DNA from 2 places in the Actinoplanes sp. SE50/110 genome. Region 1 is predicted to be linked to the other one. Evidence: riboswitches for the same ligand, from Rfam matches in the RefSeq annotation. Region 1 holds a riboswitch; the other holds the start of a gene.
What was found. Region 1 has a riboswitch for cyclic di-AMP ahead of ACSP50_RS44330 (C40 family peptidase). Riboswitches for the same ligand answer to the same signal wherever they lie in the genome.
Positions count from the first base shown of each region.

Region 2: another riboswitch for cyclic di-AMP. It lies ahead of ACSP50_RS05870 (NlpC/P60 family protein); the one in region 1 lies ahead of ACSP50_RS44330 (C40 family peptidase).

Region 1 covers NZ_LT827010.1:6,890,222-6,905,203, reverse strand. The annotation lists gene ACSP50_RS30820 (hypothetical protein) at 447-1,043, opposite strand; gene ACSP50_RS44335 (hypothetical protein) at 2,384-2,914, shown strand; gene ACSP50_RS42645 (hypothetical protein) at 3,059-3,205, opposite strand; gene ACSP50_RS30810 (hypothetical protein) at 3,265-3,603, opposite strand; gene ACSP50_RS30805 (Panacea domain-containing protein) at 3,626-4,285, opposite strand; gene ACSP50_RS42640 (hypothetical protein) at 4,391-4,666, shown strand; gene ACSP50_RS30800 (transposase) at 4,695-5,057, opposite strand; gene ACSP50_RS43585 (hypothetical protein) at 5,029-5,370, opposite strand; gene ACSP50_RS45235 (LysR family transcriptional regulator) at 5,280-5,630, opposite strand; gene ACSP50_RS45230 (hypothetical protein) at 5,552-6,832, opposite strand; gene ACSP50_RS30785 (hypothetical protein) at 6,906-7,211, opposite strand; partial or broken gene ACSP50_RS30775 (transposase family protein) at 7,714-7,967, shown strand; gene ACSP50_RS30770 (hypothetical protein) at 8,851-9,474, opposite strand; gene ACSP50_RS42630 (hypothetical protein) at 9,808-10,056, shown strand; gene ACSP50_RS30765 (hypothetical protein) at 10,086-10,589, shown strand; gene ACSP50_RS30760 (CGNR zinc finger domain-containing protein) at 10,839-11,363, opposite strand; gene ACSP50_RS30755 (pyridoxamine 5'-phosphate oxidase family protein) at 11,610-12,284, shown strand; gene ACSP50_RS30750 (nuclear transport factor 2 family protein) at 12,281-12,763, shown strand; gene ACSP50_RS44330 (C40 family peptidase) at 12,887-13,414, opposite strand; cyclic di-AMP (ydaO/yuaA leader) riboswitch at 13,484-13,660, opposite strand; one part of gene ACSP50_RS30740 (IS5 family transposase) at 13,833-14,320, opposite strand; one part of gene ACSP50_RS30740 (IS5 family transposase) at 14,320-14,650, opposite strand.
Region 2 covers NZ_LT827010.1:1,309,966-1,324,947, forward strand. The annotation lists gene xylB (xylulokinase) at 1-562, shown strand, start outside; gene ACSP50_RS05820 (MFS transporter) at 957-2,420, shown strand; gene ACSP50_RS05825 (glycoside hydrolase family 13 protein) at 2,328-3,932, opposite strand; gene ACSP50_RS05830 (HD domain-containing protein) at 3,960-4,679, opposite strand; gene ACSP50_RS05835 (MHYT domain-containing protein) at 4,723-5,802, opposite strand; gene ACSP50_RS42915 (GPGG-motif small membrane protein) at 5,978-6,121, opposite strand; gene ACSP50_RS05840 (metallophosphoesterase) at 6,169-6,921, opposite strand; gene ACSP50_RS05845 (hypothetical protein) at 6,918-7,166, opposite strand; gene ACSP50_RS05850 (nucleotidyltransferase) at 7,169-7,744, opposite strand; gene ACSP50_RS05855 (dTMP kinase) at 7,883-8,596, shown strand; gene ACSP50_RS05860 (SDR family NAD(P)-dependent oxidoreductase) at 8,606-9,289, opposite strand; gene ACSP50_RS05865 (RNA polymerase sigma factor RpoD/SigA) at 9,834-10,835, shown strand; gene ACSP50_RS05870 (NlpC/P60 family protein) at 10,902-11,882, opposite strand; cyclic di-AMP (ydaO/yuaA leader) riboswitch at 11,898-12,025, opposite strand; gene ACSP50_RS05875 (DUF3817 domain-containing protein) at 12,182-12,502, opposite strand; gene ACSP50_RS05880 (hypothetical protein) at 12,525-12,941, opposite strand; gene ACSP50_RS05885 (DUF6158 family protein) at 13,030-13,269, shown strand; gene ACSP50_RS05890 (DUF1360 domain-containing protein) at 13,341-13,856, shown strand; gene ACSP50_RS05895 (hypothetical protein) at 13,857-14,063, opposite strand; gene ACSP50_RS05900 (GAF and ANTAR domain-containing protein) at 14,416-14,982, shown strand, end outside.

The DNA.
Region 1 (14,982 bases):
CCCGACTTCCCGCCCGACTGCCCGCCGGCCCGATAGCGCGGCGGCGACCACCGTCACCGCGGCAAGGGGCGCGCGAGCATGACGCCCCGCGCCCTGCGGATTCCGACGGGCAAGGATTGGCGGCCACGACGGCCGCCCGTAACGTCCCGGCTCGCACGCGTCGCTGTCGGTACTGGAAGGATCGCGTATTTGACTGTTGCAAGTTCGTCGCGACCGCCCGCTTTCGCGTCACGCAGCGTTATGCAAGCTGGCCTGCGGGCGATATGGCATACGGCGCGCAGAGGATCAGCAGACGCTCGCCACCGTCGAAGCCGAACTCCGGGCCGAAAAGCTAACAGCAACGCTGGTCAGAGTCGCGCGCCGAGCGGTGTGTCGCTCGGGCTATCAAGCGATTGACCAGCGTTGCTGTTGACTCTAAACAGGAAACTACGTGGCAGCCTTCCTGGTTACACCCGGCACTGCCAGGAGTACGGGTCGTAGAAGTTGGTGAAGCGGTCGACGGCGCTGTTGCGCATCTTGGTCTGCTGGCAGGCCTGGAGCACGTTCACGGGGGAGTAGACCGGCCCGTTGGGGCTTTGCGACTCGCACTTCCAGTCGTAGACGGTATTGCCGGTCAGCACCGCACGGTCGCCCGTCGGGTGATGCGAGCAGTAGCCGTCGAGAGCCGGCGCGGTGACCTCATCCGTGCTGGCCTTCCAGCACTGCACCGACGCCGGGGCGTAGAAGTTGTCGATCCGGTCGAAGACGAAGGCCGCGGAACCGGGCAATTCACCGGGGTAGGTCCACTGGCATGCCTTCGTGAACGACAGGTCCGTGTTCTGGCCATCCCGGGTGCGGCAGTGCCAGTCGTAAGCGGTGCCGCCGGACAGCACGGCGTCCACGTTGCCTTGTGAGCGGCAGTAGCCGCCCAGGTCCACGGCGCCTAGCTCGGTGGCGCCGATTGGTGAGGCGCTGGCTGCGGTCGGCGACGTCATGAGCGTCGCGACGGCGCCGAGAAGCACCATCAGGGTCGCGAGGATTCCTCGGACCGCGCTGCGGGTCATTCGGGACATGGTTCTGTGTCTCTCTTTCTTCGGGGTGAGCGTCCGGGTTCGGCGCTGGAGCGGAGGGCGTCGTTGCCGCATTTGTCGTGCCTGACTGGACCTCCTATGGGGTGGACCGGTCGCGCCGGCGAGGTCTACATCGATCCCGCGTGGAGGGGCACTGACCACTTTGGGCGTTCAGGATGATCTTTGCAAGTCCAGAGCAAAACTTTCAGTCGACGTCACACTAACTACCGTCGAAGCGCCGATCCATAGATGGGTGGCGTGCGACGCGGTACGCGCGCGGCCGGACGTCCTAGGGTCCCCTCCTCGGCTTTCTGCTGTTCAGCCGCTAGGCGTTCGTGGCGTGCCGGCGGTATGCGGCTCGCCTTTTCTGATGCCTTGCATTTTCAAGGTCTGCAAGAAGTTGCGTAGTGGTACTGCATCCCTTAGCCGTGGAGGGCCAGCGGCGCTGATCACCGAGACGCTGCGGTAGATGCCTCCTCCCATACGGTTGCCGGCTGGAAGGCGGTGCCTGTGGTGCCTGGCGGGGGGCGGGTGCCGGGGCCAGCGGCGGGAACGCCGTGGCGGCCGCGCTGTGGGTGCCGGTGCGGATCCGGTCGTGCTGCAGGGTCAGGGTGTTCGCGGAGATCTGCCACTGCCGGGCGGCGGCCCGGACTGGGCCGGGCTCGGCGGCGGCGGCCAGCACCAATTGCGGGCAGGCCACGCCGTCGTCCGGGTAGGGGCGCAGGGACGCTACCCAGCGGCCGGCGGCGGCTCAGCACCACACTGCTATCCACCCTCGGTCGCCTATGGCACGACCACCGAGGTGGATCTCAACCAGCCAGCCCGGCCCCTGCTGGATTGGCCGGGCACCATCGGACCAGCTGGCCCCATGCGCGCCCGTATCCGGATCGTCTCGCCCGGAGAAGCCGGTTGTATCGACGGGGTGACTACTTACACCCCTGCCTGGCGAACGGCGGTCACCCGGAACGGATGGTTGCTGCTCTACGCCGGGCATCACCTGTGGGACCCCGCTGAAGCCGCACCGACCGCAGCGTCGATCGGCGCAGCATGGCAGGCCGGAACCCTCGCCGCAGCCAGACTGCGAACACGTCGCACCCCAGACCCTCCTGATGTGCTTTTAACGGCCAACGGCGGCCCCGCCCGGACGGCTTCGGTTCTAACGGTCGTCGCATTACTGTCCTTGGCCATCCGGGATGAGGTACTGCCACTTGATGTAAGGCATCCAGGTGGTTCTGCCGGATAGGTGAGGCACGAACGAGTGTCAATGACCAACCGATGTGACCGGTGATCTCTCGGTCCATTGATTGGATTAGCGGTCAGCTACCATCCCGCTCGTGTCAGTTACCGATGCCGCCGTCGCGGCGGACCTCGTTCCAGCGGGACTTGAGTTCTTGGAGCGGGTCAGCGATGAGGTCAGCTTGCCGCTGCCACCTGCTCCGCCTTACTACTCACCGGCCAGTTGCGGACCAGAGCACGGAAGGTTCGACTCGGACGAGATGGTCGACGTCGAAGACCCCGAGATGCCGGCGAAGGTCAACGCTGGCTGGCTGCACATGGCTACCGAATACGGCGTCCTCGACAGCCGTCGTGAGTTCCTTCTCAACGTCAACTACAGCGACCCTGAAGAGGTCGAACCCGAGTACGCCTGGGTCAGGGTCCGGCTGTCGGACCATTGGGATCTGGCCGGAGGCCACTCGACCGCCCTGCGAAGCGGCTTCGGAGGGCTGTTCACCGATCGGTTCGTGCCGGAGTTCTCCATGCTCTCCACCGACCACAAGGCGATGCTCAACACGACCGTCTGGGGCAACGGCACCGTCAGCACCATCGTCATCCGCCCCGACCGCCGCGAGCACACGGTCGATTGACGCCTTCAGCGGCTCCCGTCCTGACCAAAATCCTGCGAGTTACTTCATCTTCAACGGCGAACCGGACTCCGTTGCTTGCCACTCAAAATGAGGCAGCTCAGCTCAGCGGCCCGCCGCTGCCTCAACTGTCCTGGCAAAGGACAATTACGCGCCGGACCAGCGGTCTTTCACGGCGATGCCGTTGCGCGGGAGTTCGGGGCCGCGGGAGAACACGCTGACCTCGGTGATATCGGGGTGTTCGGCTGCTTCGATGAGGCGCTTAAGCACGTCGAGTACTTCGGTCAGCTGCACAAGCGCCTCCTTAGGGGGTGGTCGGAACCCGCCGAGTCTAGATCACTTAGAGGGAGTGCTTACCTCGTCCGCTCGCTGCGGAACTCGTCACAGACCAGGCGTGGAGGATCGTCTTTCTCGTACACGCGGAAGTAGCACGAAAGCCGGAACCCTCGTCCGTGCTCGTCCTCCCATTCGACGTCGGGTACCCACATCCACCACAGGTTGCCCTCGGGATTGTTCTCCGGGCGGACCGGGACAGCCTCGATACGGGCGTCGACGCGTTTCAGCAGCCGCCACCATCTTTCGACCTTGATGTAAATCTCTGCAGGGGGATGCACGGCGTCACGCCAGCGTGGGGCTTCAACCTTGAACTGTTCGAGGTCCCATTCGACCGGAGTGCCAGCTTGACCAGCCACGCATACCCCCTGCTGTCAGTGATTACTTCCGGGCGCGAGACGCCAGGTAGGCCTCGGCTGCGGCCACCTCGGCACGGTTGGGTCGCTCATCGTCCGGGTCGTCGGTCTCGTCCGGGCGCTGGAACCAGTCGCGCAGGAGCGCCCACTCGATGCGGGATTCGGAGCCCGGTTTGGTGGCTGTCTGCCACGGCTGCGATGCCTGGATGAGGGTGCGTAGGTCGGCTGGTGACAGTGCGCTGTACCGGGCGATGACGTACCCGATGGTGTTCAGGGCTGCTTCGTCCGTGATCTGAGGCTCAGCGCTGTCCGCGCTGGCGTCGATCTCAACGGCTCGTTCGGTGGCGTGCATGGGCTCGTCGAACAGGGCCCGGTCGCGCCAGGCAAGGTGGTGGCCCTGCATAAAAAACATCAGCATGTGCTGTTTTGCGGGCTTCAGGCCCGGCCGTCGGGTGTTGATGGCGGTGATGACAGAGCTGGCGCTGGTGGTCATCGGCGCAACGTACGGCGGCGCGAGGTCGCGGCTCAAGCCGTCCGAGGGTGAGGTAGTTGGCACATCCACGGACGTGGAAGAGTCCGCGTTGGTGGCTTCGCCGGTGGTCGGCGCTGAACTCTTCACACCACGAAACGTATCGATGTCGTCACTCGACTGTTGTCGGATCACGGACTTGTCACGAAAGGTCATCATTCCTCCATGTGCGAACCCGGTGGTGTCGGGCTATGCCGGAAATCGGGCTGAAATCTGTGGGTGCTCACGGACGCGCAGGCTGACTTCCCAGCGGGTCCAGTCGTGTCCGTTCTTGTCGGCTTTGCGATCGGCTCGTCGGCGTGGACCGTGTGCTGCGCCCATACCGAGCCGAGTTGCTTCAGGAAGGGTGCCGTCTCCGATTCGCGGCAGCGAGAGATCAGGTTTCGGATCCAGGGGATCTCGCCCTCACGGTGGATCATCGGTGCGTCCACGGTCACGCCCCAGCATGCTGGTTGCGGTGAGCTGGCAGATCTCGTCGCGGGCTGCTTTCGCTTTCGCCAGCGCATCCTGTCGGCGGCGCGTGAAAACTGGATCTGACCTACTTTTCGTGATCGGGATTGACCCGTTAGGCGAGAAGGATTCGTTTGCGTAGCAGATCGAGGTTGGCGCGACCGTACATCTGGCGCTTGATCATCTTGATGCGGTTGACGTGCCCTTCGACTACTCCGGAGCTGTAGGTCATGGTCAGCCCGTTCACGACGGCGTCGTGGTCACGGCGCAGGCCGGCGGTGAAGGATCGCAGGTCAGGCTGGTCGTCGGCTACGACCGCGGCGATCCAGTCGTTGAGCCTCTGCCCGTCTCGGGCGGTCAAGATCTCGGCGAACGCCGAGACGTGGGTGGCCAGGGCGTCCAGATGTGGGCAGGCACCGCGCGCTCGTGCGAGTTGTTCGCGGTCGTCTTCAGCGAGTCGGTCGGGGTGGGTGAGCAGCCAGCTGGTCAGCTGACGGGTTTCGGCGGCCGACGTGGCGCCGGTGGTCGGCCGACGGCGGCCCGCAGCGGCCGTAGGTAGGTGCGCAGGTCCATGGGGTGCCGGCGGTCGCCTCCTGTTGCTCGACCTCGCGCAGCGACTCCAGGGCCTCGGCGATCGTGTCCTCGGCGGCCGGGTCGTGGGCCCGGATCGACGCGGTGACCGCCGCGGCGTGCGGGCCGCTCATCCACGGCAGGGTGCGCACCAGGGTCGGCACGGATCCGGAGGCCAGCACCACGGCGCGGCCTTTGGGCAGCGCGCCCAGGTCGGCCACATCGAGGATGTCGAGAAATTCGACGTCGTAGCTGGTGGAACGGCCATGCCGGGAATGCGACTGACGAAGACCCCACCGATGGTGGTGGGGGCTTTCGACGCGCGGCCAGCACTCGGTTGGGGCACCGAGGCGACGGCGCTACCATCTCCGCCGACAGGCATTACCACCGCGCCGGCCTTGGTCAGCCGGGCGCCGTGGTGGTCGCGGTCGAGCAGGGTGACGCCGAGCCGCCGTTCGAGCCGGCTGGTCGCGCGGGACAGGGGTGGCTGGGCGATCCCGAGGCGCTGGGGAGTGCTACGGCGTCGAGGGCCATCGTCTGCTCACCGGGCGCGGGCAGCGCTTGGCGGGGAGGGCTGAGTTGTCGGGTACGTTCTCGCAGCTCGCCGATGAAAGCGAGGTCGATATCGATGGCGGCCAGGGCCTGCTCCGGCTGCTCGCCCGCCTGAGCCGAACGTCGCGACGCCTCGGCGACTGCGAGCAGCCGCTGGGACTGGTCGGTCACCGCCTCGCTCAACCCGGCCTGCATCTGCCGCTCGATGGCGCGGATCCCGTCGCGTGCCCGCTTGCCGACGGCCATCCGGAAGGTGTCGATGAGCGACCTCAGCTCGGCGGCGCTCTCGCTGTTGCGCCGGCTGCGCTGCCGCTGCTTCTCCCCGGCTAGGGCGGTCCCGCCCAAGGCGATCGCACCGGACGCCGCAACGGCCGTGGACAGCCAGTACGGCATCGCGAGGCCGAGGAACCGGGGAACGATGAGGGCGATCATGATGCCGCTGTAGGCTGGCATGAGTACGCCGACCAGACGGGTGGCCATCGTCTGCCGCTCAGACAGCACCCGTGGGCCGCGGCGGATGTGGGCGACCAGCTCCGCCGGCGGTTCGAGGTCGAGATGCACCGGCGGCACGGCCTCGCTCACCCCGATCGAGGCGGCGACCCGCTCGCCGATCTCGCGCGCGGCCACGTGCAACGCCCGATGTACCGCTTCGGTCTCGACCACGAGGCGCTGTCGCAGCCAGCCGTCGAGGTCGGCGCCGGCCAGCCCTTGTGACTCGATCACCGCGATGCCCTCATCGAGCAGGGCTCGCAACCAGTTGTGCACGGCGAACTCGATGTCCGACATGGTCGCCGACAACGCGTCGCTGAGTGCCCGTGGCCATTTGCCGGCTTGTGCCTGAAACGCGCGAAGGCGGCCCTCGTCGTCACGCGCCTCGAAGGCGAGGCACGCCCGGCGGCGGGGGTCGGCCATCGCCGCACGCCGGCTCCGAAGATCGACTTCCAGCAACTGCAGGGCGTCCATCACCGCTTCCGCGACGATCATCGTGGAGCCCCCGCCGGCCAGCTCCGCGGCGGCCAGGCGCATCCGGCGTTCCAGATCGGGGCGTAGGTTGGCGGCGGCTCCCTGCAGCACCTTCTGGATCACGTCCAGAAGGTCGTCCTGAATGCTCAGGCCGCTCGGCGGGGTCATCGCAGCCTCCGTCAAGTGCCGGTGCCCGGCCGGCAGCCGGCGGCCCGTTGCCGCCGGCTGTCAGCGCACGTCGTCAGTGGCAGAACGGGATCATGTGGTGGTCGTGGCCCATCGAACCGTTGCCGCCCCGGCCCGGGTCGCAGTCGTCGGAGCTGCCCCGGCCCGGGTCGCAGTCGTCGAAGCTGCCCTGGCCCGGGTGGCCGCCGTGACCGACCCAGCCGTGGTCGCCGTCGGCGTCGTCGCCGCAGTCATCGGCGCCACCCCATCCTCCGTTGTGCTGCTGCCCGGGGCCGATGCTCGTGTCCCCGCCGCCGAACAAACCGCGACCGAGGTCGAGACATCCGCTGCCGCCTTCGAGGGAACTCTGCCAAATGCTCATTTCACGTCCTTGCTATCGGGGGGGTCTGACGTCTACGCCAACGACGGAACCGGCCCCAGGACACCGAGTCCATGCGGGCGACAAACCTCACCACCGGGGATCTCGCCCACCGGACATCAAGGGCCACCTGCCCAAAGCCGACCTCGTCGTCGACGCGCTGCCCTGGAAGCTCTGCGACACCGAAGCGCAGCGCAAGCGCGCCCGCGGCCGCGTCGCGTCCCTCGCTCACTAGGTCGCCGGGATGCTGGCCTCCGACGGCTGGACCGTCGAGGAGCTCCGGGAAGCCCTCGAAGCATCACCGGCTGCCGCCAACGCCTCGGACCCGGCCGCCCAGGATTCAGTACGGCCCCGGACCAAGAGGTGTTGGAGCAGCTGTGGCGGGAGCTGGCAGGCGTCTCCGTTCAGCGGGCCGCGGACCAGCTGGCGTCTCGGGCGCCCGAGACGGTGATCGCCCTGATGGAGCAGCTGAATCCCATGCTCCTGGCCGCTCTGACTCCATTAGGGCTATCAGAGCGCTCGCGGCAGCGTGCGCACTCCGTTCAAGCGGCGCCGATTCCGGCCGAAGCTGTCACGCCGGCAGAAGGCGGTCAACCGGGCACACGCGAAGATCCGCGCCCGCGGCGAGCGGGCGATCGCCACGCTCAAGACCTGGAAGATCTTGGCCAAGCTGCGCTGCTGCCCGCGCCGCGCGACCGCGATTGTGCAGGCCATCCTCGCGTCCTGCACCATGTCGAAGCCGGCCGCTACGCACGATGAAAAAGGCTCACTGATCCACTCAACGCGGACCCATTCGATGCGGCCGCCTTTGCCGTGCACCTTGGCGCGTTTGTTGGGCAGTTCGAGGTCGCCGATGTCGAGGGGTGAGGATCTCCTCGGCGCGGACGGCGGCGCCGTAGAGCACTCGCCACAGGATCTTCTCGAGCAGCTGCACGTCGAGGCGGAACAGGGCGGCGCCAGGGCGCTGAACCACCGGGTAAGGGCCCCTGCAGCTGGTCGGCGCCCGCCTCGCTGTCGAGGGCGGCAGTTCCATGCCGGCGGGCAGCACCCGCAGCAGGCCGTCGAGGGTCTGCGGGTATTTGACCGCGATGCCCGGCGACCAGGCGACGAGCCGTTCGCGTGGTGGTCCAGCTCGCCGAAGACGCGGGCGAGCGCCTGAGGTGTCGACGTCATCCCACGCCTTGTCTGCGGCATCGGTACGGCTACGCACCCATCGTGGTGTCGGACGCGAACGCGGCATCCGACGCCGTCTTGAAGTCGCCGCCCCCACCCTTACCCCTCAGGTCACCACGGGCGGCCTTACGACGGCGACGGTCCAACGCGCGGATGGCCTTGTCCCCGCGTCGGGCGCTGACCTCTTCGGCCGGCCGTGTTCCCGCGGCTCGCCGTCGCAGCAATAACAGGCTGAGCGGCCACCGCGATCAATGACGGCAGCGCGACCGCAACTACGATCCAGACGCCGTCGGTCATACGGTCAGCATGCACTCATCAAGCAAGCGTGCCAGGAGCGCTGAGGGCACATCGGTGGAAAGTCCCGAGCATCTGGTGCTCGAACTCAGCTCTCGCGCGACTGTGTGACGGCAGATGTACGAGAGGCTCGATTCGGCCTGCTCCGCCGAGGCGTCCCGTTGGGTGGTCGAGTTCAGGCGACTGGCGGCCGCTCCCTCGTCCAGACGGTGATGTCGCTGCTGGTGGCGACCACCAAGGTGCTACCGGAGGGCGAGAAGCCGGCCGCTCGAAGCTCCGAAAATCTCGAGTGGAAAATGTGCCACCACGTGGCGCCCTCCTCGCCGCTGAAGGGGTCACTCCTGTAGGAGAGCAGAACACGCTGGTTCGGCCAGTCGGGACTGACGACGTCGATCAGCCAGCCGTCACGGGTGCCGGTGTGCAACCCGCCGCCGTGCAATCCGGCGATCCGCACAGACGTCGCCGCGATCGGACCCAGCCCAGGACAGCACAGGTCTCCGTCCGGGCAGGGCACGCCGGGGTCGAGGTCCCGGTCTCGAGCCAGCTTCTGCCCGCTGACGGCATCGAACAAGCCGTGCCCGTCGGAGGAGGTCACCAGCAATAGATCCCTGCGGCTGGCCGGGTCCGCGGCGAAGCCGACGCCCTGCAGGCCCCCGACCGAGGTGCACGGCGTCTTCGCGGGCCGCCACGGTTGAGGCACGGAAACAACCCGTGACTGCAGGAAGCGTCTTCGTAGTCTTCGCTGGTGATCCGTGAGTTCCGCGAGCTGCGGCTCAGCGTCCGCCAAGTGATCACCCATCCACGTAGTCTGGACCATCCACCCACAGCGCGGCGAACGCAGCACGGGAAGTGGTGGCGAGGTGCCACGGATACTGAACTCCTAGATCAATCACGCTTTCGGCGCCAGAGCCGAGTCTTGGCCCACCCCGCGGCGGAGCGGTGAGGGGATCGGTTTGCTCCGACGTGAGCGAGCCTGCCATGGGCCGCGGCCGTCCGCCCGGACTCGCGGCTGGAAGGGCTGTCGATCCGGTCGCTCGCGGCCAAACACGGCGGGCACCGGCGGACAGTTCGCGAAGCGCCGAGTTCGGCCTGGCCGGCACCGCGGAGAAAGTTGCCGCCGCGTAAGTCGCGGTTGGACCCGTTCAAACCGGCGATCGACGTCATGCCGTTGACCGAATTCGATGCACCGCGCAAACAACGGCGCACGGTGAAGCGGATCTATGATCGGCTGCTGGCCGAGGAGGAGATGGAAGGCATCTCGTATGCCGCTGTCTGCGACTACGTGCACTGGCGACGCCCGCGGATCCGGGTCGAGGCCGGCCGGGACCCACCACAAATGTTCGTGCCTCCAAGTCGTAAGGGAAGGCCTTCATGCCGATGAGACGTCGCCCTAAGTCTTACGTCCGGACCATGCTCACGGTTGGCTCTGCGGCCGCGTTGTCCGCCGCCTGCGGGCAGGCCGGTGGCCCGGTAGCAACCTTGGCCGGCGCACCTCACGGCATCGTGGTGAACCGTGGTGGTGTCGTCGAGGTGCTCGATGACACCACCACCGGCACCGTCCGACAGGTCACCGAGCAAGACACGGGCGGTACCAGCGCGGACCCGCTCGCCATGACCAAGGTGCGGCAGCTCGCCGCACACACCATCGCCGGTCTGCGCGCAGGACGGTTGGTTGCCTTGGACCCCGCGCATGCCGACCGACCGCGGACCGTCGCGCCGGCCAGCGATTGGTTCCCCGACACTGCGCTGACCGGCGGCTGGGCCGTCACCGAATCGCTGAACCAGCCGCCGTGTCCCGCGATCGACGGCACCGCCGCAGGCACAACCCGCTACCGGCTGGAACGCCACGACCTGTCCACCGGCAAGACACTCAGGACGACATGCCGGCCGTGTGGTCCGGATCCCGGCTTCTGATCACCAACCCGCAGACCGGAACCCTCACCACCTATCAGGCCACCAACGGCAGCGTTCTCACTCGCAGCGGCCTGGACACTGGCGGCAGCCTGCAGGTCTGGGGCGCTGAAAGCTAGCTTCCTCGTCATGCGGCCTTGCGCGGGTACTCCAGGCGGTGAATCTTGGACCCGGTCGCGTATCCGTCGGGGGGCAGGTTGAGGTCTTGTCCAAGACGTGGCATGGCGTTATCCGGAGGGCGTGGCCGAGGGGTCAGCCGGGTGTTGTCCGGTGGCGTTGGTAGTGACGGGCGGCTTTGGCGCGGCTGCCGCAGCCGTCCATGGAGCACCAGCGGCGGGTGCCGTTGCGGGAGATGTCAAAGAAGTAGAGGACACAGGCGGGGTGGGCGCAGCGCCGGATCCGGGTGGGATCCTGGCGTATCAGGTCTAGGTAATTACGGACGGCGTGCCAGGCGGCAGACCAGTCGGCGTCGACGTCCGAGCCCTCACGCACGGCGCCCTGGTGCAGCGTGTACCGCACGACGCCGCGCGCCAGGATCGCGTTGAGCTGCTGTTCGGCGTGCTCGTCGGGTTGTTCAAGAGCTTGCCGCAGCGCCGATCGGGCCTGTCGCAGGGGTGCCGCGACGGTGGTGTGGTTGCCGGTCAGGTGCTGCTCGTGGAGCCATGCCAGCAGTCCGCCGGGCTCGTCGAAGAGGTCCACCGTGCGGCCATGGTCGACCCACTCAGTGTTCACCAGGTCCAGGGCCAGCGGTTCGCCGGTCAATGGTCGTGCCGTCACTCATCCATCTTACCGGCGTAGTGCAGTTGACAGGTAAGACGAAAGCGATCTAGCTTCTAACCACTAAAACCTATTTCAGTGGTTAGGGGTGGAGGATGCCGGACAGCTGGCCGGACCGCGGATGGTGACCGTGTCGGTGCCTCCTCCTCACCCGCACCCTGATCTGACCGGACGCGCCGCGCCGGCACGACCCGCTCCGCGGCTGCCGGGCGCCGCGTATCTGAACGGCCCGAGGGGACGCCGACGATGCCGCACCACTACCTTCAGCACCTGACGACCGCGCCGGTTGCCGCCGCCCAACAGCGCTACGGCAGCCGTGCCGCCATCGAGCGCATGATCGCCGGCTGGGACACCGACGCCCTGCTCGGCGCCGACGAGATCACGTTCATCACCGCCCGCGACGGCTTCTACCTCGCCACCGTCAACACCGACGGCTGGCCCTACCTGCAGTACCGCGGCGGCCCACCGGGCTTCCTGCACCCGCTTGACCCGGTCGCCGGGCACAGCGTCCTGGCCTGGGCCGACGTTCGCGGTAACCGGCAGTACCTGTCCGTCGGCAACCTGGGCTGCTCACCGCGGGTGTCCCTGTTCCTGATGGACTACGCCCACCGTCGACGACTCAAGATCCTGGGAACGGCAACCGTCCACGACATCCGCGACGGCATGCCGGCCCACCTCGCCGGCAGGTTCGGCACCCTCCGCACGCCCGGCGTGGTGGAACGGCTCATCACCGTCGAGGTCCACAGCTACGACTGGAACTGCCCGCAACACATCACGCCACGCTGGAACGAAGCCGAACTGCACGACGCTCTCGCGCCGATCCGTGACCAGCTCACCCAGCTCCAGGCGGAGAATGACGCCCTGCGCGACATGGTTCGCCGAAACCGCTTCCAGCAGCACCCGTCCCAGGAGACCTCATGACCAGAGACCCATCCAGCACGCCGCAACCCCCACGGCATCCGCTGCCACCCTTCACTGTCGACACCGCCCGCGCCAAAGTCCAGGCCGCCGAGGACGCCTGGAACACCCGTGACCCCCGACGCGTCGCCGCCGCGTACACCCCCGACAGCATGTGGCGCAACCGCGACACCTTTCTGACCGGCCGCGCCGAGATTGAAGCGTTCCTGACCCATAAGTGGAGACGCGAACTGGACTACGCCCTGCGCAAGCAACTTTGGGCCTTCCACGACAACCGCATCGCCGTGCGGTTCCAGTACGAATGGCACGACCCCAGCGGCCAATGGTGGCGCAGCTACGGCAACGAACAGTGGGAATTCGACGAGCATGGATACATGAGTCGTCGCGAAGCCAGCATCAACGACGTGGCGATCAACCCCGACCAGCGACGCATCCACGGCCCCAGGCCGGCCCACGACACCACCGACATCCCCTTGCGCTGAGCGCGGACTCACCAGCATCACGAATCAGGTCGTACGACAGCGCCGCCTGCGCCCGACCGAGACGGGTGCAGGCGGCGCTGTGTGATGCCCGGACGCGAAGCGCAGGCAGCCGGGTGGACCGACTCAGACCAGGCGCCGGACCACGTAGTTCCTACTCCAGATCTTCTGCTTGGTGACCGTCTTGCCGGCCCGCGGGGCGGCCCACATCATGCCGCCACCGGCGTAGATGCCGGCGTGCGTGCCGTACGAGCCGTCACGGATGATGATCAGGTCACCGGGGCGGGCCCGGGACTTGGCGATGGCCTTGCCGTACCGCTGCTGCAGGTTCGCCTTGTGCGGCAGCTTCTTGCCCGCCGCCTTCTTGTAGACGTACATGGTGTAGCCCGAGCAGTCGAACCGCTTGGGCCCGGCGGCGCCGAACTTGTACAGCTTGCCCTTGTGCTTGGCCGCTTCGATCATGATCCGGTTCGCGGCCGCCCGGGACACTGCCGCCTTGGACTGGGACGCCACCGCCTTGAGGGTGAGGCCGCTCTGGCTGAATGGCACGCTTGTCTGTGAGAACACCTGCGTGGTGGTGACGGCCGGCGACCTGGTCGCGGCGGAGGCCGACTGCGGTGTGTCGAGGAGACCGGTGAGAAGACCGAGACCCACGGACAGGGCGATAGTGCCGGCTCCCAGGGTACGGGCGGGTCGGCTCGAAGTGCTTACGCGCACGGTGAAGGAATCCCTCCGGCACGCCTGCGAGGTTAGCTGTCGGATTCGGGCGCGAAGGTTGCCCGGCCGCACACTGGCGGCTTCACCCCAAGGTCCTCACGTCCCGGGCGCCGCAGTACGGCGTGCCGGTCGAGGACCGATGATGGTTCCCCCGTCCCTGCCCCCGATTGCCTCATGACTCGTCATGCGGGTTCGTGCGGCCGGACCGGGGCAGGGCTCGGCGTGGTCCGATCGACACGACCGGCGAGCACGTGCCCGCCGCTCTTCCTTAATAGCCCAGCCCACCGGGTTGTTCCGGAATCCGGTCGGTCACGTTGAGTGAATGTTGCGGTCATGGCTGCCTGATTTAAAACTCCTAACACGATCTCTGATCGGTCCAATTGATCAATCTGCGCCAGCAGATCAGGACGCAGGCAAGGCTGACGAAGCCGTCGTGGATGTCGAGGCGGCGCTCCCAGCGAACAGCCAATCGGCGGAACTGATGCAGCAGAGCGAAGGTCTGCTCGACGACGTACCGGAGCTTGCCGAGGCCCTTGATCCCGGTGGCCTTCGGTTTGGGGATGAGGGGTTCGGTGCCACGTTCACGGCAGGCCTGGCGGAACGCCGCACTGCTGTAGGCCTTGTCAGCCAGCAGCGCCGCGAACCGGCGCCGAGGCCGGCCCAGCCTGCCGGCGATCGGCGGGTAGCAGTCGAGCAGATCCAGGGCACGTTTGATGTCAGGTACGTTCGCGCCGCTGGTCAGCACGTAGATCGGGGTGCCGTTGCCGTCGCAGATCAGGTGGTGCTTGGAGCCGGGCTTGCCCCGGTTGACCGGCGACGGGCCTGTCCCGGCACCCCCTTTTTAGCGTCGATGTGACTGGCGTCAATCGCCGCTCTCGACCAGTCGATCCGGTTCGCCGCGTTCAGCTTGTCCAGCAGTATCTGGTGGACCTGGTCGAACACGCCTGCCTCGGTCCACCGCTGCAGCCTGCGCCAGCAGGTCATCCCCGAGCCGAACCCGAGCTCCTGCGGCAGGTCCTCCCAGCCGATCCCGGTGTGCAGGACGAACAGGATGCCCTGCAAGCACAGCCGGTCCGGCACCGGCCGCGGTCCCGGCGCCCTCGCTGGCCAAGCAGGCAGCACCGGCTCGATCAGCTTCCACAACTCGTCATCGACGACCCAGGCCTTGCTCACGAAGACCGGAACGAGACTGATCCTCACTCCGCAACGCTGATGAACATCGATTCAACAGATCGTGTTAGGTGCTTTTAGAAGGCCGGTGCCGGAATATCCAACGCCCGCTGTGTACATACAGTAACGGAAAGCTGATATTGATCTGTGAAAGGGAACACGAGGAAATTTGAGCCGCTGGTCTGCGTCACCTCGTAGCGATCCTCCGGTCCGCTACGACAGGCCAACCGCCGGTCCGGCGATTTCGGCCGATCGGCCGGTCGCCGTCGCCCTAACCGGGGCCGCCCGGGTGGCGACCTGACGACCGCCCGCCGGAAGACACATAGGCCCGCGGC
Region 2 (14,982 bases), 3.7 Mb from region 1:
GGTCACGCTCAACGCGGCCCGGGTGCTGGACGCCGCGGCGAAACTGCTCGGCGTCTCGCACGACGAGCTGTCCCGGCTGGCGCTGTCCGCCCCGGCCGGCGCGGACGGCCTGGTCCTGGTGCCGTACCTGGAGGGGGAGCGGACCCCGAACCGGCCGGACGCCACCGGCGCGATCCACGGCCTGACCCTGAAGACGTCCGATCCGGCGCATCTGGCCCGGGCCGCCGTCGAGGGCATGCTGTGCGCGCTGGCCGACGGCCTGGACGCGCTGGTCGGCCAGGGCGCCGCGGCGAACCGGATCGTGCTGGTCGGCGGCGGGGCACGCAGCGAAGCGGTGCGTCGGATCGCGCCCGCGCTGTTCGGCAAACCGGTGCTGGTCCCGCCGCCCGGGGAGTACGTGGCGGACGGCGCGGCCCGGCAGGCGGCCTGGGTGGTCGCCGGTGGGGACACCCCGCCGGCCTGGTCCGCCGAGCCCCCGGAGGTCTTCCAGGACGACGCGGTGCCGTTGATCCGGGAGCAGTACGCGGCCGCCCAGGACAGGGTGGTGGACCGGAGCCGTTGAGAGTCTCTGCGGGTCGCGGGGGTACGCCGGGCACGTCGTACCCCCGCGATCATCTTCTCGGGAAGTTTCGTCGCAGTGGGCGTTCACCGAAGTGGACAGGTGCAGTCGAACGAGACCATCGTCGGCGTCGGCACCAGCGCCGGCCGCCTCGGCTCGTCGCCGGCCTCCACCGGCCGGGCGTCCACCCGGCCGCGCGCACCGCGGCCGGCGCCGCGAGACTCAGCCGCGGGTCCTGCTCCGCCGACAGCCGTCCGCGCCGTGCGGAGGCCGCCGAGGTGGGATGGACGAAATCGGCGATCCGCACGATCAGCATGCGACCCGATCATCGAAAACCGTGGTCGTCCCGGCAACGCGGCCCTGACCGCGGGCCGAACAGTCGCTAACCTCTACCGGTGTGAAGGCCAGGGGAGGTGCCGCGCACCGCGCGTACAGCGTGGTGGTGTTCGTGATCCTCGCCTCGCTGGACAATGTGGCGATCGGCATCGTGCCGCCGCTGTACGGCAGCATCGGCGCCGCGTTCGGGGTCGGCGAGGGCCGGATCGCGCTGGCCACCACGGTCATGTTCGGGATCAGCGCGGTCGCCGCGATCGGCTGGGCTTACGCGGGCGACCGCACCGACCGCAAACCGGTGCTCATCGCCGGCACGCTGATCTGGATCGGCGGCACCGCGTGGTCCGGGCTGGCCGGCGGGTACGGCGCGTTCCTGAGCGCCCAGGTGCTCGCCGCGGTCGGCCTGGGCGCGGTCGCCTCGGTCAGTTTCTCGGTGGTCAGCGACCTGATCTCACCGCGGCGCCGGGGCCTGGTGATGAGTTTCTGGGGACTGTCGCAGGGCGTCGGCACGCTGGCCGGCACGCTGGCCGGCGGCATTCTCGGGCACGCCGACTGGCGCAGGCCGTTCCTGGTCACCGCGGTCGCCGGGGGCATCGCCACGGCGCTGTACCTGTTCACCTACAACGTGCCGCGCGGCGACAGCCAGCCGGAGTTGGCCGGGATCGACTACGACGAGCGGATCCACCACGACCACCTGCCGATCATCCTGGGCCGACGCACCAACATCTGGCTGATCCTGCAGGGTGGCACCGCGCAGATCGCCTTCGGCTCGCTGGTCTGGCTGCCGGTGCTGTTCCGCGCCCGGGCCGAGGACCAGGGCTACTCCACACCGACCGCGGTCCTGGTGGGCAGTGTCTTCGCGACGGTCTTCCAGCTCGGCGCCGCGCTGTCGATCCTCGGCGGGCTCGCCGGCGACCGGCTGCAACGGCGGACACCGCGCGGCCGGGCCCTGGTCGCCGCGGTCGGCATCCTGGCCGCCGTGCCGTTCTATGTGGTGCTGTTCCTCGTCCCGATGACGATTCGGGTGCCGGACCGGGCGAGCACCGGCGCGGTGATCCGCGGCGTGCTGACCAATGTGGTCACCGAGCCGACGGTCGCCGCCTGCCTGGCCACCGCGGTCTTCGCACTGATGCTGACCTCGGCGAACTCGCCGAACTGGTTCGCGATGATCTCGGACGTGAACCCGCCCGAGCACCGGGGCACCGTCTACAGCCTGGGCAACCTGGTCAACGGGGCCGGTCGGGCCGGCGGGAACGCGCTGGTCGGGGTGGCCTTCCAGCGGCTGGCCGGGGCGTTCCCGCCGCCGCTGAACTACGCGGTCGGGCTCGCCTCGTTCCAGTTCTTCTTCATCCCGACCGGGATCATGTACTGGCTGGCCAGCAGGACGGTCGCGGTGGACATGGCGGCCACCCACGCCGCCCTGCTGGCCAAGCGATCAGGCCAGCGCCCAGACCGTGACATCGCTGGGGATCCGCCCGTCGGCGTCGAGGGGCTCGCTGCTCAGCAGGACCCGGGCGCCGGGCGGTAGGGTGACCGGCTCCGCCCCGAAGTTGGTCAGCACCAGTACCGGGCCGTTGCGGAACGCCAGCACGGCACCCTCGGTCGCCGACCAGGCCAGCGTGCCGCCGCCCAGCCGGTGCGCACGACGGGCGGCCAGCGCTGAGCGGTACAACTCGTAGGTGGAGCCCGGCACGTCCACCTGCCGGTCCAGGGCGTACTCCGCCCAGAGCGCGGGCTGCGGCAGCCAGCTGTCGTCACCCGGGCCGAAACCGTACGACGGGGCGTCGGCCTCCCACGGGATCGGCACCCGGCAGCCGTCCCGGCCGCGCTCGGCGTGCCCGGACCGCTCCCACGCCGGGTCCTGCCGGAACTCGTCGGCCAGCGTGGTGTGCTCCGGCAGCCCGAGCTCCTCACCCTGGTAGAGGTAGGCCGAGCCGGGCAGCCCGAGCATCAGCAGGGTGGCCGCCCGGGCCCGGCGCAGGCCCAGCCCGGTGTCCGGCTGCGGGTCGCCGATCCCGATCCCCGGCTTGCGCTTTCCGCCGGGCGGGAAACCGAGCCGGGACGCGTGCCGCACCACGTCGTGATTGGACAGTACCCAGGTGGTCGTCGCGCCGACCGCACCGGTGGCGGCCAGCGAGGAGTCGATCACCGCGCGCAGCTCGGCCGGCTGCCACGGTGCCTCCAGATACGGGAAGTTGAAGGCCTGGTGCATCTCGTCCGGCCGGACGTAGCGGGCCAGCCGCTCCTCGGGCTGCACCCAGGCCTCGGCGACCAGGATCCGGCCGCCGTCGTACCCGTCCAGCACGGCGCGCCACTCCCGGTAGATCTCGTGCACCCCCTCCTGGTCCCACATCGGCGGCGGGGGACCGGCCGGCTCCAGGCCGCCGAGCACCGTGGCCGGCGCCGTCCAGTCGGTGAGCTCGGCGTCCTTGATCAGGCCGTGGGCCACGTCCACCCGGAAGCCGTCGACCCCGCGGTCCAGCCAGAACCGCAGGATCGCCACGAACTCGGCGCGGACCTCCGGGTGGTCCCAGTTCAGGTCGGGCTGCGAGACGTCGAACAGGTGCAGATACCACTGCCCGTCGGCGACCTGCCGCCAGGCCGGGCCGCCGAAGACGCTCTGCCAGTTGTTCGGCGGAGTGTCCCGGAAGATGTAGCGGTCCCGCTCCGGGCTGCCGGGCGGCGCGGCCAGAGCGGCCCGGAACCACGGGTGCTCGCTGGACGTGTGGTTCGGCACCAGGTCGACGATGACCTTGAGGCCCAGGTCGTGGGCGGCGGCGATCAGCTTGTCGGCGTCGCCGAGGGTGCCGAAACGGGGGTCGACATCGCGGTAGTCGGCCACGTCGTACCCGGCGTCGTGCTGCGGGCTGACGTAGAACGGGGACAGCCAGACGGCGTCCACCCCCAGCTCGCGCAGCCGGGGCAGGCGCGCCGTGATGCCGGGCAGGTCGCCCATGCCGTCGCCGTTCCCGTCGGCGAACGAGCGGGGGTAGATCTGGTAGATGACGGCGTCGCGCCACCAGGAATCGTGGGAGGGCATGCCACCAACATAGGCAGCGCCGTGCGGTCAGTCGTCGAGGATGGCCGCGAAACGCTCCTCGGCCAGGTCCAGCTGGTCCAGGATGTGCTCCTTGGCCTGGGTGGAGAGCGGGGTGTCCGGCCGCCCGATCAGCTCACGCAGCTTCGGCACCAGCGGGCGGTACTTGGTGGCCGAGCGGTACGCCTTGTCCAGCGTGGTGTGGATCACGCCGACCCCGTTGTCGGTGAAGTCGGAGATCTTGATGATCCGCGCCCACGGGTCCCGGTCCAGGCTCGCCGTGACGTGCTCCCGGTACTGCTCGTGCCGGTCCCGCCCCGGGTCGTAGGCCGGGTTGGTGACCGACCGGACCAGCTCGGAGACCCGCGCGCCGAACCGGTGGGCGAGCACGGCCAGGGCCGCCTCGGTGGCCTTGGGGTACGCGGTGTCCGCCGGCAGGCCGGCCAGCTCTGCCGGATGGTCCTCGACCGCGTCGTGCAGCAGGGCGGCCACCAGCACGTCGACGTCACGCACCTGGTAGTAGCGGATGATCCGGATGGCGACCCGGAGCAGGTGGTTGAGGTACGGCTCACGGACCCGCCGATCGTCGGCGTGCAGGGTGGCGGCCAGGTCGAGGGCCTCGGTCAGCCGCTCCCGGTCGGCGGCCGGAAACGACTCCAGCTCCAGGCCGAAGCGTTGCCGCAGCCCCTCCTCGCCGTACACCTCGGTGATCGCGTGCAGCGGCATCGAGAGCAGCATCCGTGGCGCCATGCGGATCAGGTATACCGGATCATCGGCCGCGACGGGGAAAACCTCACGTGCCGGATGTGGCCGGACCCGCCACCGGGCCGCTCGCCTGGTCCGGGATCGGCACCGGCGGGACCGGCGCGGGTGGTGGCGCCACCGGGACGGTCGGTTCGGTCGCGACCGGGACGATCGGCGGGGCACCGGCCACCGACGGGTCGAAGGTCGGCGGCCGTGGCGCCGGGCGCGGCGCGGGCGACGGCCGGGTCGCGCCGGCGGCCCGGCCGGCGGCCACCGCCCTCGCCGCCGGACTCAGCCGCACCCCGGTGCCGAACTGCGAGGCCTGCCGCAGCGTCCACGGCTGGTGCGGTTCGGCGTGCATACCGCGCTTCGGGGTGCCGGCCCCGTCGGTGAACTCCTCCTCGGTCATCGCCTGCAGCGCGCTCAGCGCCACCCCGACGATGGTCGCCGCGGTGATCAAAGTGATCGGCACGATCATGGTGAGCGGCCGGATGCCGCCGGCCGCCGGGACGATGGACGGGTCCAGCCGGACCGACATCGCGGCCATCCCGGTGTAATGCATGCCGCAGACCGCGACCGCCATCACCGCGGCCGCGCCGGCTATCCGGGTCAGCCCGCGCACCGACACCGCGAACCACAGCGCGGTGGTGCAGGCGGCCAGCGCGATCAGCGCGGACGCGGCGACCAGCACCGGGTCGTAGTGCACCACCGCGGACATCCGCATGCCCTCCATGCCGGTGTAGTGCATGGCCAGCACACCACCACCGGTGAGGAACCCGGCCGCGACGGTCTTGGCCGGGCTGGGCGCGCCGTGCCCCACCACCATCAGCCCGATCCCGACGGTGACCACCGCGAAGACCATGCTGAGCAGGGTGGTCGGCAGGTCGTAGCGGACCGGGCTGTCCGGCACGTCGAAGCCGAGCATGGCGGAGAAGTGCATCAGCCAGATGGCGCCGCCGCCGATGGCGAACGCCGCGATCGCCAGCCAGCGGTTGCGCCGGCCCCGGCTGTGCGCGCCCCGGGCCCGCTCGGTGCAGAGCAGTCCGAGGAACGAGCCGAGGTACGCCAGCAGCGCCGCGGCGATCGGGTTGAAGGCTCCATAGGTGAAGTGGTGAATATGTGCGGCCACGGGTCTACCTCGCGAAACATGGGCGATGGTCCGCGGGGTAGTGAGTCAGGAATCAGCAGTCGCGCATCGCACCCGCAGTGCGTCGACGCACCAAAGAGAACCGGCACCGTCTCACGTTCAGGAACGTGAGACGGTGCCGAAACGGTTACCGGGGGTCGGGGTGCGGGAGTGCCGATCAGGTGAAGATGCTGACGCCGCCGGGGCCGACCAGCAGGCCCACGATGATCAGCACAACGCCCCAGAGGATCTGCCGCCGGAACAGCGCGAGGATGCCGGCGACCACGAGGATTACGGCGAGAATCCAGAGCAGTAGGTCCATGTCGCTGCTGGTACCCGATGTCCGAAAATCAGAAACCTGGTTCTCGATCAGACGTTGACGAGTTCCTCGTTCCGGGTGTCCACGGTGTCCGTGAGCAGCTGATACACGTTGTAGGCCTGCTTGATCACCGGGTGCGCGACGTTGCGGACCGGTACTCCGCCCGGGGTCCGGCCGCGTTCCGAGCCGTGGTGCGCGTGCCCGTGCAGGGCCAGCGCGGTCGGCGCGTCGTCGATCGCCTGACCCAGCTGGTAACAGCCGAGGAACGCGTAGATCTCCAGCGGCTCGCCGGTCAGCGTCTCCGGGACCGGCGCGTAGTGGGTCATCGCCACCAGCGCGTCACACTCCACCGAGAGCAGCGCGTCGCGCAGAGCCGCGGCGTACCGCTCGGTGGTCCCGACGAAGTCCTTCATCTCGCGCTCGCCGAAGTTGCTCGCGCAGGCGCCGGCGAAGCCGCCGCCGAACCCCTTGGTCCCGGCGATCCCGAGTCGATGCCCACGGATCTCCAGTACGGTGGCGGCCCCCTCCAGCACGGTGATCCCGCTGCCGGTCAGCACCCGGGTCACCTCGTCCTGCTGGTCGCTCTGATGGTCGTGGTTGCCGAGCACCACCACGACCGGCACGGCCAGGTCACCGAACTCGGCGGCGAAGCACCGTGCCTCCTCCGGGGTTCCGTGCCGGGTCAGGTCCCCGGCGACCAGCAGCACGTCGGCCCGGCCGGGCAGCTCCTCCAGAGCCGGCCGGTACCGGCCCACCACGTCCTTGTCCACGTGGACGTCGCCCACGGCGGCGATCCGGATCATGAAATCTCCTCCACCTCGGCGGGCGCCTGGGTCCGGGTGATGCCGATGTCGCAGGCGATCTCCAGGTCGGGGTAGCGCGCGCTGATCTGCCGGCAGATCTCGTCCCGACGCTGCGCGCTCTCCACCTCGCCGCCCAGCATCAGCAGGTTCTCCCGGCGGTGCACGGTCACGCCCTGCTCGGCGATCCGGTCGTGCTCGGCCAGCAGCCGCTGGATCTCGGCCTCCAGGTCGATCTGTTTGGTCATCGTCAGTCCTCACCCTCGTCGGACTTGTTCGGCACGACGTCGAGCCGGTCCAGCAGGACGAGGAACGCCTCGGCGTACGGCGACTTCGCGGTCTCCCGGCGGACCCGGGCCCAGTCGATCTGCTCGCGCAGCGACCGGGCCAGCGGCAGCCCCTGGGCGAAATCGCAGTGGTGCTGGCTGTAACTGAGCAGCTTGTGAATCATCAGCTGGGTGGCCGAGAGCACCGGCATGTAGATCGCCTCGACCGAGATCCGCTCGGTGTCGGCGAGCGTCTCGTCGGTGACCGGAGTCTCCACCGGGCGGAAGATCAGATCCACCATCCGGCCGTCCTCGAAGACCTTGACCAGCCAGTCCTCCGGCGGCTCCAGCGTCTCGAAGCCGACCTCGGACAGCTCCTGCAGGGCCCGTTCCTTGTCCTGCTCGCGGATCAGAAAGTCCACGTCGTGATCGCTGGAATGTCCGCCGTGGGCATAGACGGCGAAACTGCCCCCCAGCGCGAAGGGGATCTCCGCGGTCTTCAGGGTCGCGGCGACACGTTTCATCGTGCCGGCCAGCCCCTCGTCGACCCGGTGCGGCATGGTGACCTCCTGTCCGTGTCCAATTCGTGACCATTACCCACGGTGGCCGCACCTTGAACCCTCGACGATCATTGTGGTCCGTTCCGCCCACCGCCGAGGGGGAACGCGCAGTGCGCGCCCCGGCTACCGTCGGTGGGCATGACAGCTCGCCCGCGCACGATCGCCCTGGTCGGCATCGACGGCTCCGGCAAGACCACCCAGGCCCGGATGCTCGCCGCCGCGATGACCCGGGCCGGGACGCCGGCCCGCTACCGGCAGAACGCCGGCGGCCGGGCCCGGCTCGGGCGGCTGGCCGTACGCCTCGGCCGGGAGGACGCGGTCGGGCTGCTCGGGCGCCGCGGCCTGCTGCTGATGGAGTCGGTGTTGCGGTGGCTCGCGATCGCCCGGACGCTGCTGCGGCGAGCGGTCCGTCGGGAGGTCACCGTGATGGACCGGTACGCGGTCTGCCAGTACGCCAGCGTGCGGGCGCACCGGGGGACGGCGGCCGCCGAGCGCCGGGCGCGGCTGGCTTACCGGGTGTTCCCGCGGCCGGACGTGACGCTGTTCCTGGCCGTGGATCCGGGCGTGGCCAGAGCGCGGATCGAGCTGCGCGGCCGGGACAGCGAGTCACTGGAATATCTGACGGCCGCGGATATGGCGTACCGCCAATTGCCGGAATTTGCCGAATTTACCGTGATTGATGCCAATGGTTCGCCCGACCAGGTCTTCGACGCCGTTCAGCGGGCGCTGGGCCGGCCGGCGGCGCCGGTTCAGCGCCCGCTCCGGGTACGGAGCCTGGTGCTGGCCGGCGCCTCCGCCGTGACCGGCGCCGCCGTGTCGGCCTGGCAGCTTGCTGAGTCTTTCCCGGCCTGATCCGGCTCGTCAGGCCTGGCCGTAGACCGGGATGCGCGCGCCGCTGGTCGGTGCGGAGGCATCCGAGGCGAGGAACAGGATGGTCGCGGCAATCGACTCCGGGTCGACCCAGCGGCTGTGGTCGGCGTCCGGCATCGCGGCCCGATTCGCCGGCGTGTCGATCACGCTGGGCAGCACCGTGTTGCTGCGCACGTTCTGCCGGCGGTACTCGACGGCGACGGTCTCGGCGAAGGCCAGCACCGCGGCCTTGGACACGACATACCCGGCCGCGCCCGCGAACGGCGCCACCGCGGCCCGCGACGAGACGCTGACCACCGCGCCACCGCCGGCCGCCACCAGGTGCGGCAGGGCGGCCGCGGTGACCAGATAGGTGGGACGCAGGTTGGCGGTGAACATCGCCTCGAACTCGTCGACCGGGGTGTCGGCGATCAGGCCGCTGCCCGCATACCCACCGACCAGATTGACCACCGCGGTCAGCGGGGCGCCCGGCTCGGCGGTGGCCGCCGCCACGGCGGCGGCCGCGCCCGCCGGGTCGGTCAGGTCGGCCGGGACGGCGACGGCACCGGCCGGCACCCGGTCGCTGGAGCCGGGCCGGGCCGGGGCCACCACGCGCCACCCGGCCGCCAGGAACGCTGCGACGGTGGCGGCGCCGAGCCCGCCGGTGCCGCCGGTCACCAGAGCAGTATTGGTCATGGGGAAGATCTTCCCGGGTGTGGTGTTGCTCACTTCACCCACCCGTCGAGGCCGCGGCTACGAATGTCACCGGTCCGGGGAGCGTCACCCGGATGGGCGAGTGATCTGCGACGCGCCGTGCCGCATCGTGACCGATGGTCCCGTTCGGCGGGTGCGGCCGGCGGGGTGCGATCTCAATTGACGGTCGCGTTTGATTCAGGCCCGTCGGCAGCCGGTCGATGCTGCACGTGAACCCCAGGGGCGGCGCACCCGTATATCAGGGTATCGAGCGCCAGGGTGACGAGCGTCGCGGCACTCAAGGTGATGCCCGTCGCTGTGGACGATGAGAGGCCGATGGTGTTATGAGGCGCGCGACGGGTAACCGTCTATCCGCAAGGCGGTCCGGTACGGGCCGCGCTCAGCTACCGCGCACTGGGCTCTCAGGTAAGACCCAGGCATTCGTGACACTTTCGATCGGCCAGGCGGAATCAGCGCAGGCAGCCATTTGTTGTGTAGATGTCAGCAACCGCAATGCACGAGCTGCGGACGTTACGGGAGAGGGCTGATGGACGCAGGTAATGCCCGTAACAGGGTTAGTGACGGCAATGAGGGGACCGTGGGCAACGTGGAGAAGAACACCGTGATGCGTACCGACCAGGTTGCCGAGGAGCGCGACCTCGTCGGAGTCTACCTGCACGAGATCTCCCGGACGCCGCTGTTGGACGCCGCGCGGGAGGTCGAGCTCTCCAAGGCGATCGAGGCGGGCCTCTACGCCGAGCACCTGCTCGAGCAGGGCGAGGAGCGCCGCGGCATCAGCCGGGAGGAGCTCGAGCGCCTCGTCACCGAGGGCAGCCGGGCGAAGGACCTGTTCATTCGCGCCAACCTGCGACTGGTCGTCTCGATCGCCCGCCGCTACGTGCGCTCGGGCATGCCGATGCTCGACCTGATCCAGGAGGGCAACACCGGTCTGGTCCGCGCGGTCGAGAAGTTCGACTACGAGCGCGGCTACAAGTTCTCCACGTACGCGACGTGGTGGGTGCGTCAGGCGATCAGCCGGGCCATCGCCCAGCAGGAGCGGACCGTCCGCCTGCCGGTGCACCTGGTCGAGGACGTCAACCGGATGCGCAACGTGACCCGCCAGCTGGTCCGTGAGCTCGGCGGCGACCCGGAGCCGGAGCAGATCGCGGCGGCTCTCGGCGTCACCGTCGAGCGGGTCAACGAGCTCACCCGCTGGGCCCAGGACACCGTGTCCCTGGACACTCCGGTCGGCGACGACGGCGACACCAACCTGGGCGACCTGGTCGCCGACAGCGACGCGCCGTCGCCCGAGGAGATCGTGCTTAGCGCCCTGGAGCGGCAGCGGATCGAGGGGCTGCTCAACCACCTGGACGACCGGTCGGCAGGCATCATGCGGGCGCGGTACGGACTGGAGGACGGTCGGGAGCACTCGCTGACCGAGGTGGCGTCGCGCTTCTCGCTCAGCCGGGAGCGGATCCGGCAGCTGGAGATCCAGGCGCTCGGCCGGCTGCGTGAGCTGGCCCGGGCCGAGGGCCTGCAGGCCGCCTGACCCTGATACGACGAGAGAAGGCCGGCACCCCGAGAGCGGGTGCCGGCCTTCTCGCTGTGCGCGGTGTTACGAGATCCGGCCGTATCCCTGTACGGGCATGATGTTGATCGTGCGGCGGGTCACGTCGGCGCCACCGTGCGGTGCGTCGATGACCATGCCGCTGCCGACGTACAGCGCGACGTGGCCACCGTCGCGATAGAACACCAGGTCACCCTGCTTGGGGACGAACCCCGCGGTGCCCGCCTTGATGTAGGTGACACCACTGGCGTATCGCTGCTCGGACGCGCTGTGTGGCAGCGAGTGCCCGGCCGCGGCCCAGGCGGCCTTGGTCAGACCCGAGCAGTCGTACGAGTTGGGACCCTCGTCCCCGAAACCGTACGGCTTGCCGATCTGCTTGTACGCGAAGGCGACCGCCACCCCGGCGTCACCGGAGCCCTTCGGGATCGGGCCGGTCCACGAGCCGGAGCTCTGCGTCGGCTTGCCGTACAGTTCCTTCTGCGTCGCGGTCAGCTTCTGCAGATCCTTGGTGTACTTGGCCTTCTGCGCGTCCAGCTCCTTGAGCTGCAGCGCCTGCTTCTGCTCGGTGGCCTTGAGCTCGGCCTGCCGAGACGTGTAGGTCCGGCTGACCTCGGTGTAGTTGTCGATCTGCGCCTGGTTGGACTTGCTGAGCTGGTCCAGGTAGCTCAGCCGCTCCAGCAGGTCATGCTGGTTGCCGCCGAGGATCAGGGTCATCGGGCCGACCCGGCCGGTCATGTACGACGACGCGGCGATCGCGTTCACCTTCGTGACGGCCTGGTTCTTCGCCGCCTCGGCCGGCTTGAGGGACGCGGTGAGCTTGGCCGCGTCGGTCTGCGTCGCCTTCAGGTCGATGCGGGTCTTGTTGTACGCCTCGGTGACGTCGTCCAGCTTGTTGGAAGCCGCCTCGATCTGCTTCTTCAGCTCGTCCTTGGACGGGGCCGCGTGCGCGGCGGTAGCGCCCGACGTGGTGATCGCCAGCGCGGTCAGCGCGACCACCAGCGCCCGGAGCCTGGTACGGGGGAGTGGCACTGGTCAGGGGGCCTTTCTTCCGCTCATGGCCGCTTACCGGGTTAGCTGACGGGTTCGGACTCGGAAGAGGCGTCCTACCGCGCGTGGCGGATTCACCCCGGAAAGATGGGTCCCCGGCTCGTGAGATTCAGCGGCGTTGGCCGGCGCCACCCGGAGGGTTTGTGGCTGCGGACCGAACCAACCGCATCAACTTATCGGCGCAGAAAACAAAATCAAGTCCTCCGCGCGTGAAATCTGCGAATAGCCGGTCTTGCGAACTTAATCCCGATAACGGGCTGTTATTCGACCCGCGCGCTGCGTTATTTGACGGCCGGTTCCCACGCTACTTCAGTCATCCAGTGCCGGGTCACCTGACGCTCCGCCCAGAACGAGAAGAACGGGATGGTGCCGGCCAGCATCACCAGGATCATCCGGCCGAAGGGCCACCGGGCCCGGCGGGACAGGTCGAAACTGAACAGCAGATAGATCATGTAGAGGAAACCGTGCAGCGGGCCGATCACCGCGACCACCGTGTCGTTGTCGCCGAAGTACTTCAGCGGCATGCCGACCAGTACGAGAACGACCAGGAACACGCCGACGATCCAGGCAATGATCCGGTAACGGGTGAGCGCGCCGCGCACGGGGGTCTCCTTCGAGCTTCTACTACTTGATGATGCGGCCGGGGTAGTCGGCCGGGCGGGCGCCGGGGTGCTCGGCGAGCCAGGTCAGATAGTCGTTGTAGGCGTCCAGCTCCGGGTCGGCCGCCACCGCCTCGGCGGGCCGGACCGCGACCCGCACCGGCCGGCCCACGGCGACCGGGGCGCCCGGAACCCGCTCCGGCTCGGCCGGCTCGGCCTCCGCCCCGGTGTCCCGCGGCTTGCGGAACAACTGGATCTCGCGGACCCAGATGAACACCACGAAACCCGCGAAGACCGGCCACTCGAACATGTAGCCCCAGCTGAGCGAGTTGCCGCCGGTGGCCCGGCTGTACTGCCACCAGCCCAGGCCGAGGCAGCCCGCGGTGAGGATCAGCGCCAGCAGGTGGCGGGCGATCCACGCCGGAGACCACAGCCCTTTCATGCCCCCGAGCCTACCGGCGGGTTTGGCGCGGACCCGCGCGGGCAAGCCACCGGTTGTCCCCGTTCGCCCGCATCGCTGGAGGTGCACCATGACGACAGCGCGACCCGAGACCGGCACCGACACCGGGATCGACCCGGCCGGACTCGCCGACGACGACCTCTTCCGGGAGTTGACCAGCCTCTACCGGACCCGGCTGCAGACCCTGCGGCACGGGCCGGACGCGGCGCTGGACAACCATTTCCGGCGCACCGCGGAGCTGGAGACCGAGTACATGGCGCGCTTCCCCGGTCGTGAGGTCGACCCGGAGCGGCTGACCCAGGCCTTCTGACCCGCTCGTGTCTCCCCCACCCCGGTTCTGGACCCGCCCGGCTTCTGACCAGCTTGAAAGGACCCCCCACGATGTCCAGCCTGCAGGCCCGGGTCGCCGAGGTGGCCCGCGCTTACGCCCCGCACGACCACCGGCCGCTGGGCGGCTACCTGGTGGCGATGGGCGCCTTCGGCACGCTCGCGGCCAGCCTCGCGGCGGCCGCCAAGCTGACCGGTAAGCCGGTGCCGGAACGCCCGGCCATGACCGACGTGGTGCTGCTCTCGATTGCCACCCACAAGATCAGCCGGCTGATCGCCAAGGACTCGGTGACCAGCCCGCTGCGGGCGCCGTTCACCCGGTACACCGAGCCCGCCGGGGCGGCCGAGCTCAACGAGGAGGTGCGCGACGAGGGCAGCCCGGTGCGGCACGGCATCGGTGAGCTGATCACCTGCCCGTTCTGCCTGGCCGCCTGGATCGCCACCGGCCTGACCGGCGGGCTGGTCCTGGCGCCCCGGCTGACCCGGCTGGTGGCCACCGCGTTCACCGCGACCGCTGTCTCGGACTTCCTGCAGATGGCCTACAGCATCGCCAAGGAGCGGGCCGAGTGATCAGATCGCCGGGGCGCTGAGTGCCTCGGCGGCCTCGTCCTGCAGGTATTCGCCCTCGGGCAGCGCGTCCACCCGGGTGAGCAGGCTCGCCGGCAGGTCCTCGGCGATCGCCCGCCGCTGCAGATCGCCGCTGCTCATCCGTTCCTCGGCGCGGTACGCGCCGTCCAGGAACGCGGCCAGGCGTAGGTTTTCCTCGGATTCGGTCACGGCGGATCGGTACCCGGCGCCGGGCCGGACAAACGTCCGCGGTGTTATTCAGGTCACAAGGGCTCCCGGAATCATGGGCGGGTGCCGAAGGTTGTGAACGGATGCCGGTGTGCCCAGTGTCCCCGGGCCTCACCCATCGCCTGCACGGAATACCGTTCGGCTGGAGCCGTGCTGAGCCACTCGCCGCGAGGCGACCTGCACACCGGCATCTAACGTCTCGCGCGTCCCCGGGGAGCCCCCCGGGGACGCGTCTTTTTCCACGTTCGGGGCCGAGTGGGTTTAAACGGGCAAGACCCCCCGATCGGGGCACCGTAACGAGCCGAACGCGGATCGACATGGCAGTATCCGTCGAGTGTCAGTACCGCAACGTCGCGTACCGGCCGCCCAGCGCGGCATCCGGAACCGCCGGCGCGCCACCCTGGGTGGCGGCACCCCGCCCGGCCAGGCCCGCAGGCTCGTCGCCGGCCGGCGGCCCCGGCACACCTCCACGGCGGCGGCCGCCGCGCCGCACCCGGTCGAGCTGGCCGGGCTGCTACACGAGGTCAGCGTCCGGCTGCTGACCGCCGACACGGTCCGCTCCGCACTCGACCGGCTGGCCGGGCTCACCGTCGCCGCACTGCCCGGTGCGGTCCGCTGCTCGGTCGCGCTGATCAGCGAGGGCGGACCGATCACCGTCGCCGCCGCCGGGTCCGCCGGCGAGACGTCCGACGCGCGGCAGTACGCCGACGGCAGCGGTCCCGGGCTGGAGGCGGCCCGCACCCGGACCCTGGTCACCAGCGAGGATCTGGGGGCCGACGACCGTTGGCCGGAGCTGTCCGGCCCGGCCCGCGCGGACGGCATCGTGGCGGTCGCGTCGGTTCCCCTCGACGTCCGCCGGCACGCGGTCGGCGCGCTCACCGTCGGGCTCGGCGCGCCCGGT